4 regions of the Nocardia sp. NPDC058519 genome follow, and region 1 is predicted to be linked to each of the others. Evidence: riboswitches for the same ligand, from Rfam matches in the RefSeq annotation. Region 1 holds a riboswitch; each other region holds the start of a gene.

Region 1 (2,194 bases):
AGACTGATCGACTCGAGGCCGTCGCGGGCGAGTAGACGCATCACCGCATCGCTGATCGTCGCGCGTCGAGAACTGTGATCCACCCGCTTCGGCATCAGCCCATCTTTTCACAATGCACTTGTATTGCTGTGCGTCACCTCTTTACAATGCGAGTGTATTGAAAAGGAGGGTCCCATGCGCCCGATCACCCAGCTCGCACGGTCTTTCGTTCGTCTCGAAGTCGACATATGGGTGAGCCTGGCGCGGGTAGCCGCCCGCCGCCCCGACACCGGCTGCGGCACGCCGATTCGGTACGCGGGTGCGGTGTCGGCGGTCATCTGGGCGTTCATCGTGGTCAGTGCCGTGGAGATCCCGGCGGTTCACCTGCTGATTCCGTGGCCCGCGGCGCGGATTGTCGCGCTGGCGCTAGGGGTCTGGGGATTGTTGTGGATGGTGGGGATGCTGGCCGCGCACCACATGTATCCACACGTGCTCACCGGCGACCTGCTACGCGTGCGCTACCTGCGCCGCGTCGCCCTCGACATCGCGCTCGCCGACATCCGGGCCGTCCGCCACGATCTGCGGGCCTACGACGGCGCGAAATCGTTGCAGCTCACCGGAACAGGCGACGAGACACTCGCCGTGATCATCGGCAGCTCGACGAACATCCGCGTCATCCTGACCGAACCCCAGACCTTCCACACTCCACAGGGCGACTTCACGGTGAGCACCGTCGCGTTCTGGGCCGACGACCCGCAGGCCGCGGTCGCGAAGATCCGCGCGGCGATGCTGGATCGAGCAGTCTGAAGGTTCACGCCTGGTCGGGCAGCGGTGCGTCGACGCGACGGACGACTTCGATCCTGTCGATGATGTCGCGGTTGAATTCGCCGAGGTCTGCCACGGGATCCGGTATTCGAGGATCGCGCGGCCACCAGCTTGCCGCACGCGCTGCTACTCGGCCCCATCGGCCGTGGGTCGAGTCGGCTAAGGTGATCGAGAAAACCGCGGTGGGAGCCAGGAAGTCGGTGTGAATCCGACACGGTCCCGCCACTGTGACCGGGGCGCGGGCCCCAACGACGACCACGGCCGAAGGGCTGGAAGGTCGGGGCCCGCGCCGATCCGGGAGTCAGGAGACTGACCTGCCGCGGACACCACCAGGGGCGCGGACCCCGAGGCGGTCATTCATCCGCGTCGTCCGGTACCGGCGAGCGGTCTGCGACTCGTGTGCCCACGAGGCACCCGCGGCGAATGCTGTTCTCGTGTCCGGTCTCCGCCGCGAGAGGAACGACCATGCCGGACACGAGATCCACCGGTGTTGTAATCACCCGCCGACGTTGGCTGACGGGCATGCTCGCCGCCGCCGCGCTGCCCGCGGTCGCGGCCTGCGGACGGGGGGATGCGGCGAATGCCGGTGCCGGACCGACGGTGACCGACCTGACAGGCCGGACCGTCGTGCTGCCCGGACCGGTACGGCGCGTCGTCACGATCCCGATGCCCGCAGCCTCGATGATGATCGCGGTGGCAGGCCGCCCCGATGTGCTGGCGGGCATGAACGCCGCATCGGCGAGCGCCATCCGCACCGGATTCCTCGGCGAGGTCTATCCGCAATTGCTGTCGGTCCGCACCGATGTGGCAGGCGCGGAGTTCGCGCCCAATGTGGAGAGCGTCCTGGCCGCCGAGCCCGATGTGGTGATCCAGTGGGGTGATCGCGGGGCCGGCATTCTCGACCCGCTCACCAACGCGGGCCTCACGGTGGTCTCGCTCACCTACGGCACGCAGGACGATCTAGAGGGTGCCGTCACGCTCTACGGCGAACTGCTCGGTGCTCAGGAGCGATCCAAGCGGATCGTCGACGGTATGCGCGCGCGGCGTACCCGGCTGACCGAACGCAGACCGACGGGCACGTCACCTTCGGTGCTGTACATGTTCGGCGATGCGGATGGTTTTCCAGTGGCAGGCGCCGGCTCGTACAACCATTTCGTCACCGAATTGGTCGGTGCCAGGAACCCGGCGGGCGCGATCGCCCAGCAGCGCGCCACCATCGGCATCGAACAACTGCTGGCCTGGGACCCTGACATCATCTTGCTGGGCAACTTCGGCCCGGCGCTGCCCGCCGATCTCTACGGCAACCCGGCGCTGGCTAGCTTGCGCGCGGTCCGGGAGCGCCGCGTCTACAAGGTGCCGCTCGGCGGCTACCGGTGGGACCCGCCGAGCC
Region 2 (2,194 bases), on a different contig from region 1:
GGCCGAAGTAGTCGAGCACCGCCTGCTCGTCGGCGAACGGTTGCGGCCAGGAGTGGATCAGCTCGGCCCAGTGGGCGGCGGTGCGGCCGGTGAAATCGGGGGCGATGTCCTCGACGACGATCGCGCGCACCCGCTCGGGATAGGTCGCCGCGAAGACCCAACCGTGGATCGCGCCCATCGAATGCCCGACGATCACCATCGGTTCGGTGATCGCGGCGGTGCGCTCGGCCAGGTCGGCCACGAACGCCTCCGTCGTGAGCTCGGCGGGGGTCGGCCGACCGTGCCCGGCCGCATCGACGGCGTAGATGTGCCCGTATCCGCGCAACCACGGCACCTGGTCGGCCCAGGTCCGCGCACTGCCCATCAACCCGTGCAACAGCAGGATCGGGACGCCGGACCCACCTTCGTCGTTCAACACCCTGCCGATTGTGCCCCAGAGCGGGATGTTTCCCGAGCGGTCGTATTGTCGGCTCCATGGCTGTTGTGAAGATCAATGCGATCGAAGTTCCCGAGGGCGCGGGCCCCGAGTTGGAGAAGCGGTTCGCCGCGCGCGCGGGCGCGGTGGAGAACTCCCCCGGTTTCCTCGGCTTCCAGTTGCTGCGCCCGGTCGCCGGCGACAACCGGTATTTCGTGGTGACGCAATGGGATTCGGAGGAATCGTTCGCCGCGTGGCGTGACGGTCCGGCCCGCGCGGCGCACGCCGGAAACGGTGGCGACGGCGAGCGTCCCAAGCCGGTGTCGACGGGTGCCTCGCTGCTCGAGTTCGAGGTCGTTCTCGAAGTGCCCGCGAAGGCCTGACAGCGGCGTTTCCGCTGGACATGCGGTTGCGCGTATTGACGTGGGTGGCTCGCGGCTGTCACAGTTCGAGGGAACATCCGCGAGGGTGCGCGGTAATCCGGTGTGAATCCGGAGCGGTCGCGCCACTGTATCCAAGTACCGGGTCCCCGGTGCCGGAGAGCCAGACACCGGCACCTTCGCGCCACACTTCAACCGTGGGACGCGTATCCCTAGAGGAGGACTCGAATGGCTATCGCGCATTCACCCAGCCGGTCTACCGGCCTCGACACCCTGGCAACCGTGCTCGTCACGGTCGGCGTCGTCCTGCTTGCACTGCTCGCCCTGTACCTGGTCGGTTTCGACCAGGGGGCCGTCTCGCGTAGCGGGATGTTCCTGCACGAGCTGATGCACGACGGACGTCACCTGCTGGGTGTTCCGTGCCACTGATCGGATCACTCAAGACCCTGCTGTTGCGCGGCCTGCTGGCCGGCCTGATCGCCGGCCTGCTGGCCGCGACAGTGGGCTACTTCGTCGGCGAGCCCCAGGTGGACGCCGCGATCGCCATCGAAGAAGCCGCGGCCGCTCCGGCCGAACACGGCCACGAAGCCGCGGAACCGCAGGGCCATTCCCACGGCGACGAGGAAGAGCCGCTGGTCAGCCGGTCGGGCCAGAAGGCGGGCCAGTTCCTCGCGCTCGGCTTGGCCGGGATGGCGTTCGGCGCGTTGTTCGCGTCGGCGGTGAATGTGGCGCGCAGGTTCACCACATTGTCCGGGCCCCAGTTGTCACTGACCTCAGCGGTTCTCGCGTGGGCGGCGATCGTCGCGGTGCCGTTCTTCAAGTATCCGGCCAATCCGCCCGCGGTCGGCGATCCGGAAACCATCAACGAACGCACCTGGCTGTGGGTCGCGGCCGTCGTCCTCGGCCTGCTGGCCGTCGCGGCAGCCGTCGCGGCCTACCGCGCGCTCGCCGCGTCGGACACGTTGCGGCTCATCGCCGGGGTCGGCGCGTTCGTCGTGGTCACCACGGTCGGCTACGTGCTGCTGCCCGGCGTGAACGAGGTGGCCGACGACTTCCCCGCCACCCTGCTGTGGAATTTCCGGGTGGCCTCGCTGGCCGAAACCACCACGCTGTGGGTGAGTTTGGGGCTGGCGTTCGCCGCGCTCACGGAATTCGCTTCGCGGCGTAGCACTGCGGTAGTGGACAAGGTTCCTACCGCAGGGTGATCCTCGCGAGCAGTGGAGAACGGCAGTGTCGGTGTCATGACCGGCACTGCCTTTCTTGTTTCCACCAGTCGTCCGCGCGCCGTGCATGTCGCGTTCGGCGGGCTCATCACCGCGCTCGCCGCCGGCGTTGCCGAGGGACTGTTGCGCGCCGTCCGTGGTGGCGACGAATTCGGGGCCACCGCAACGGGTTTGCT
Region 3 (2,194 bases), on a different contig from region 1:
GGTCTCGTCCTGCGCCACCAACGCCACCGTCGCGGCCCGTTGTCGCGGCCGCATCGTGTGCAGGGTCTGCCCATCCACGAGCACTCGACCCTGCCTGGGTTTGTCGACTCCCGCCAGCACCCGCAGCAACGTCGATTTACCGCTGCCGTTGGGCCCGACGATCCCGACGATTTCCCCGGGCTCGATCGAAAAGTCCGCGCCGACCACGACATTCCGTCGCCCGATAGCGCAGGTGAGCGTGACCGCTCGCACTTCGCCTGAGCTCGCTGAAATATTGCCCGGGCAGGCCTCCTCGCTGGATGGGCGTTCGACCTGGGTGGAGTCGCTCATGACGTGCCGAACTGGTAGCGGCGTCTGCCCATCAGCAGAAGGAAAGTCGGAGCGCCGATGAGGCCGGTGAGTACGCCGACCGGGATCTCGGTGGGGCGCACCAATATTCGGGTGGCGGCGTCGGCGACCACCAGGAACAGCGCACCGCCGAGCGCGCAGGTGGGGAGCAGGTTGCGGTGGCGGGGGCCGACGATCATCCGGGCGGCGTGCGGGACGACCAGGCCGACGAAGCCGATGCCGCCCGACACCGCGACCAGGACACCGACGAGCACCGCCAGCAGCACGAACAGGCCGATGCGCAGCCGTCGCACCGGGACGCCGACCGACGACGCGGTGTCCGCGCCGAGCGTGAGCGCGTCCAGCCAGCCCGCGCTCGCCATGAGGATCGCGCCGCAGGCCAGCACCACGGTCAGCGGCAGGGCGATGGTCGTCCAATCGGCACCGGCGAGACTGCCGAGCAGCCAGAACAGCACCGACTCCGCCGCCGCGGGATCGGTGCTGCGAAAAACGAGGAAACTGCTGAACCCGGCGAACGCCGAACCGAGCACGGTGCCGGTGAGCACCAGCCGCAGCGGCGTGAGACCGCCCTGGGCGAACGCGATCAGGAACACCAGGGTCGCGGCGCCGAACGCACCGAGCAGCGCACCGCCGGACAGCGCCCAGATGCCCGCACCGGCGAACAACCCGGAGGTGATGACCGCGGCCGCGCCTACACCGGCCCCGGAGGAGACGCCGAGCAGGAATGGGTCGGCCAGTGGGTTGCGCACCAGCGTCTGCATCGCCGCACCGGCCAGTGCCAATCCGGCGCCCACCACCGCGGCCAGCAGTGTGCGTGGCACCCGGAGCTGCCAGACGATGGTGTCGATACCGAGATCGGTGGGTGTCGCGCCGGTGAGCCGGGCGATGAGGGTGTCGAGCACCGCGGACACGGGCACGATCTCCGCACCGAATCCGGTGGCACCGATCATGGCCGCCAGCAACAGCGCCCCGATCAGGGGCAGCGCGAGCGAGATCCGGGCACGGATCATCGCGAATTCTCCACAGGCAAGGCGCGGCCCTTTCAGAGGGTGTCCCGGCGAGGGAGGTCTGACTTTCGCCGCGAGGCGATCACAGTGGCGCGACCGTTCCGGAGTGACACCGGATTCCCGCACCCGCCGGGAATAACGCCCAGACTCTAACGCGGCACTCCGTGCCAACCAGGAGCCGGGCCCTTCAAATCATGGAAAGGCTAATGGTGTTCGGGGGGTGGTCGTGATTGCTTGAATCCGTCTATGTACCGACCGAACACCTTTCGACCCGGCCTGCGTGGCCGCGCCACCGCCGCACTTCTCGCGATGGCAACCGTTGCGACGCTCGGCCTGACCGGCTGCGCACAGGGCAACGACGCACCGGTCGGCACCCCCGACGCGCCGCTGCCGACCGAGGTTCCGCCCGGGACCACGCTCGTCGTCGCCGATCAGCAGGAACGGCTGCAATCGGCGCTGCGGCTGTCCGGCGAGCTGGACAAGCTGCCGTTCAAGATCGAGTTCGCGAACTTCGTCGGTGGTCCGGCCATCCTCGAGGCCTTCCGGGCGGGCGCGGCCGATGTCGGTCAGGTCGGCGATGTGCCGCCGATCCACGCGCTGGCCGCGGGGCAGGACGTGCCGATCATCGGCTCCTATCAGACCAATCCGAAGGCGATGAAACTCGCGGTCGCACCGGGCCGTTCGATCTCGAAGCTCACCGATCTGAAGGGCAAGAAGATCGCCTACGCCGAGGGCACCGCCCAGCAGGCGTCGGTGCTCAAGGCACTCACCAAGGCGGGACTGAAGCCCACCGATGTGGAGCTGGTCCGGCTGCAGCTGGCCGAATTCCCGGACGCGGT
Region 4 (2,194 bases), on a different contig from region 1:
CGGCGCGCCAGATATTGCGGCCGTCGACCACGCCCGCCACCAGCAGTTTGCGAGCAAGGGCGGGCAGCGCCGCGACCGCCGAGATATCGGAGCCCGCGGTGAAATCGAGCGCGACACCCTCGATCGCGGTCTCGGCCAGCGCCGCCAGAGCGGCGTCGGGGTGCCCGAAGTAGGTGGCGACCAGGATCGCGGGCCGGTTCTGCGCGGCAGACAGCGCGCTGTAGGTCTGGCCGACCAGGGCGATCTCCGCCTCGGTCAGGTCGGTGACCAGCACCGGTTCATCGATCTGCACCCATTGCGCGCCCGCATCCGCCAGCTGGGCCAGCAGGTCGAGGTACAGCGGCAGCAGTTCGGGCAGCCGCTCCAGCGCGGCGCCGTCGGCGGCCTTGGCCAGCTTCAGGAAGGTGATCGGACCGATCACCACCGGACGTGCGGGGACACCGAGTTCGATCGCCTCGTCGAGTTCGGTCAGCAGCTTGCCGGGATGCAGCGAAAAGGTGGTGGCCGCGTCGATTTCGGGCACCAGGTAGTGGTAGTTGGTGTCGAACCACTTGGTCATCTCCAGCGGAGCGACCGTGTCGGTGCCACGCGCGGCCGCGAAATAGCGGTCGAGCGGGTCGGCGATCCCGGCCACCCGCGGCGGCAGTGCGCCGAGCAGTTCAGCGGCATCGAGCATCTGGTCGTAGTAGGAGAAGGTGCCCACCGGCACCGAATCCAGTCCCGCCGCGGCCAGTTCGGTGAGCTGGGCGCGACGAAGCTGACGGCCGACCGCGTGCAGGTGCGCGGCATCGGCACGGCCGGCCCAGTAGGACTCGGTGGCGCGCTTGAGTTCCCGGTTCGGGCCCACTCGCGGAAGGCCGAGAACCGTTGCGGTGAACGGTGTGTGTGAAACAGTCACGGAGATTCTCCAGTGTCGTGCAGGGAGAGCCGTCGCCTTTTCGCGGGCACACGCCACCCGGCCGGACCATGTCGCGAACGGTACGACGGGTCGGCATCGGTGGTCCGCGCGCCCGATCCACGAGGCGGTGGCCGCCGGATACGGCGTATCCGGCACAGTCGGCAGGTCTTCGGACTCGCGGGCACCGGTCGTGTGATCGACCGACCTACTGGCCGTCGCTTCCCAGGCATGATGCCCAGTGCTGATGACGGCGGTCGTTCCTGCTCACCGCTGCGGGACAGTCCCGGATTCTCACCGGGTTCCCTCTCACCCGGTGCGGAACATGATCCGCACCCGGGTTTCGACGCCTACGCGGGAGGTCGGGGCTCCGACTCTTCCACCGCGCAGGCGAACCAGCTGCGCCCCCAGCATAGGCCCTCAACGGGGGCCCGGGGCACCGCCCGGTGGCGAACAGTGCCGTGACCTGCGGTTGCGCCCACATTGTCCACGCGCACCGCTGACCGCTCCTCGCGGTGAGATGTGACGGCCTGATGAACGCAACTTCGCAGGTAGGCGGGTGTGCGGTGTGAAGAATGCTGCGAAGCCACCTTGCGTGTCCGGCCCCGGCTCGCGGCCGGGTACCGTAGGCCAATGTTCTCGAAAGTCTTGGTCGCAAATCGTGGTGAGATCGCTATCCGTGCCTTCCGCGCGGCCTACGAACTCGGCATCGGAACGGTCGCGGTGTTCCCGTACGAGGATCGCAATTCCGTCCATCGCCTGAAGGCGGCCGAGTCATATCAGATCGGTGAAGAGGGTCACCCGGTTCGGGCGTATCTGTCGATCGAGGCGATCATCGACGCCGCGGTGGCCGCCGGCGCCGACGCGATCTACCCCGGCTACGGATTCCTGTCGGAGAACCCCGACCTCGCCGCGGCCTGTGCCGCCGCGGGCATCACCTTCATCGGACCCACCGCCAAGATCCTCGAGATGGCGGGCAACAAGGCCACGGCGATCGCCGCGGCCAAGGCGGCCGGGCTGCCGACGCTGAAGTCCAGCGAGCCCTCGGCCGATATCGACGAATTGCTCACCGCCTCGGCCGAACTCGAATATCCGATCTTCGTCAAGGCTGTCGCCGGTGGTGGTGGTCGTGGCATGCGCCGGGTCGCTACGCCCGAGCAGTTGCGTGAGTCGATCGAGGCGGCGTCGCGTGAGGCGGAGTCGGCGTTCGGTGATCCGACGGTGTTCCTCGAGCAGGCGGTGGTGAACCCGCGCCACATCGAGGTGCAGATCCTGGCTGATCAGCACGGCAATATGATG

The links. A riboswitch is a leader RNA that binds a small molecule or an ion and turns the genes downstream of it on or off. The one in region 1 is predicted to bind cobalamin.
Region 2: it holds a riboswitch for cobalamin, as region 1 does, so the genes downstream of both, ACFWPK_RS21600 (CbtB-domain containing protein) here and ACFWPK_RS14715 (ABC transporter substrate-binding protein) in region 1, are expected to answer to the same signal.
Region 3: it holds a riboswitch for cobalamin, as region 1 does, so the genes downstream of both, ACFWPK_RS29750 (FecCD family ABC transporter permease) here and ACFWPK_RS14715 (ABC transporter substrate-binding protein) in region 1, are expected to answer to the same signal.
Region 4: it holds a riboswitch for cobalamin, as region 1 does, so the genes downstream of both, metE (5-methyltetrahydropteroyltriglutamate--homocysteine S-methyltransferase) here and ACFWPK_RS14715 (ABC transporter substrate-binding protein) in region 1, are expected to answer to the same signal.

The regions. Positions count from the first base shown of each region.
Region 1 covers NZ_JBHXNK010000010.1:183,356-185,549, forward strand. Annotated here, with positions in the region: gene ACFWPK_RS14705 (TetR/AcrR family transcriptional regulator) at 1-95, opposite strand, end outside; gene ACFWPK_RS14710 (hypothetical protein) at 175-786, shown strand; cobalamin riboswitch at 950-1,137, shown strand; gene ACFWPK_RS14715 (ABC transporter substrate-binding protein) at 1,270-2,194, shown strand, end outside.
Region 2 covers NZ_JBHXNK010000020.1:9,770-11,963, forward strand. Annotated here, with positions in the region: gene ACFWPK_RS21590 (alpha/beta fold hydrolase) at 1-418, opposite strand, end outside; gene ACFWPK_RS21595 (antibiotic biosynthesis monooxygenase family protein) at 475-798, shown strand; cobalamin riboswitch at 837-989, shown strand; gene ACFWPK_RS21600 (CbtB-domain containing protein) at 1,024-1,224, shown strand; gene ACFWPK_RS21605 (CbtA family protein) at 1,215-2,000, shown strand; gene ACFWPK_RS21610 (hypothetical protein) at 2,037-2,194, shown strand, end outside.
Region 3 covers NZ_JBHXNK010000037.1:6,687-8,880, forward strand. Annotated here, with positions in the region: gene ACFWPK_RS29745 (ABC transporter ATP-binding protein) at 1-330, opposite strand, end outside; gene ACFWPK_RS29750 (FecCD family ABC transporter permease) at 327-1,358, opposite strand; adenosylcobalamin (AdoCbl) riboswitch at 1,364-1,503, opposite strand; gene ACFWPK_RS29755 (ABC transporter substrate-binding protein) at 1,602-2,194, shown strand, end outside.
Region 4 covers NZ_JBHXNK010000001.1:198,686-200,879, reverse strand. Annotated here, with positions in the region: gene metE (5-methyltetrahydropteroyltriglutamate--homocysteine S-methyltransferase) at 1-898, opposite strand, end outside; cobalamin riboswitch at 1,041-1,238, opposite strand; gene ACFWPK_RS00945 (pyruvate carboxylase) at 1,529-2,194, shown strand, end outside.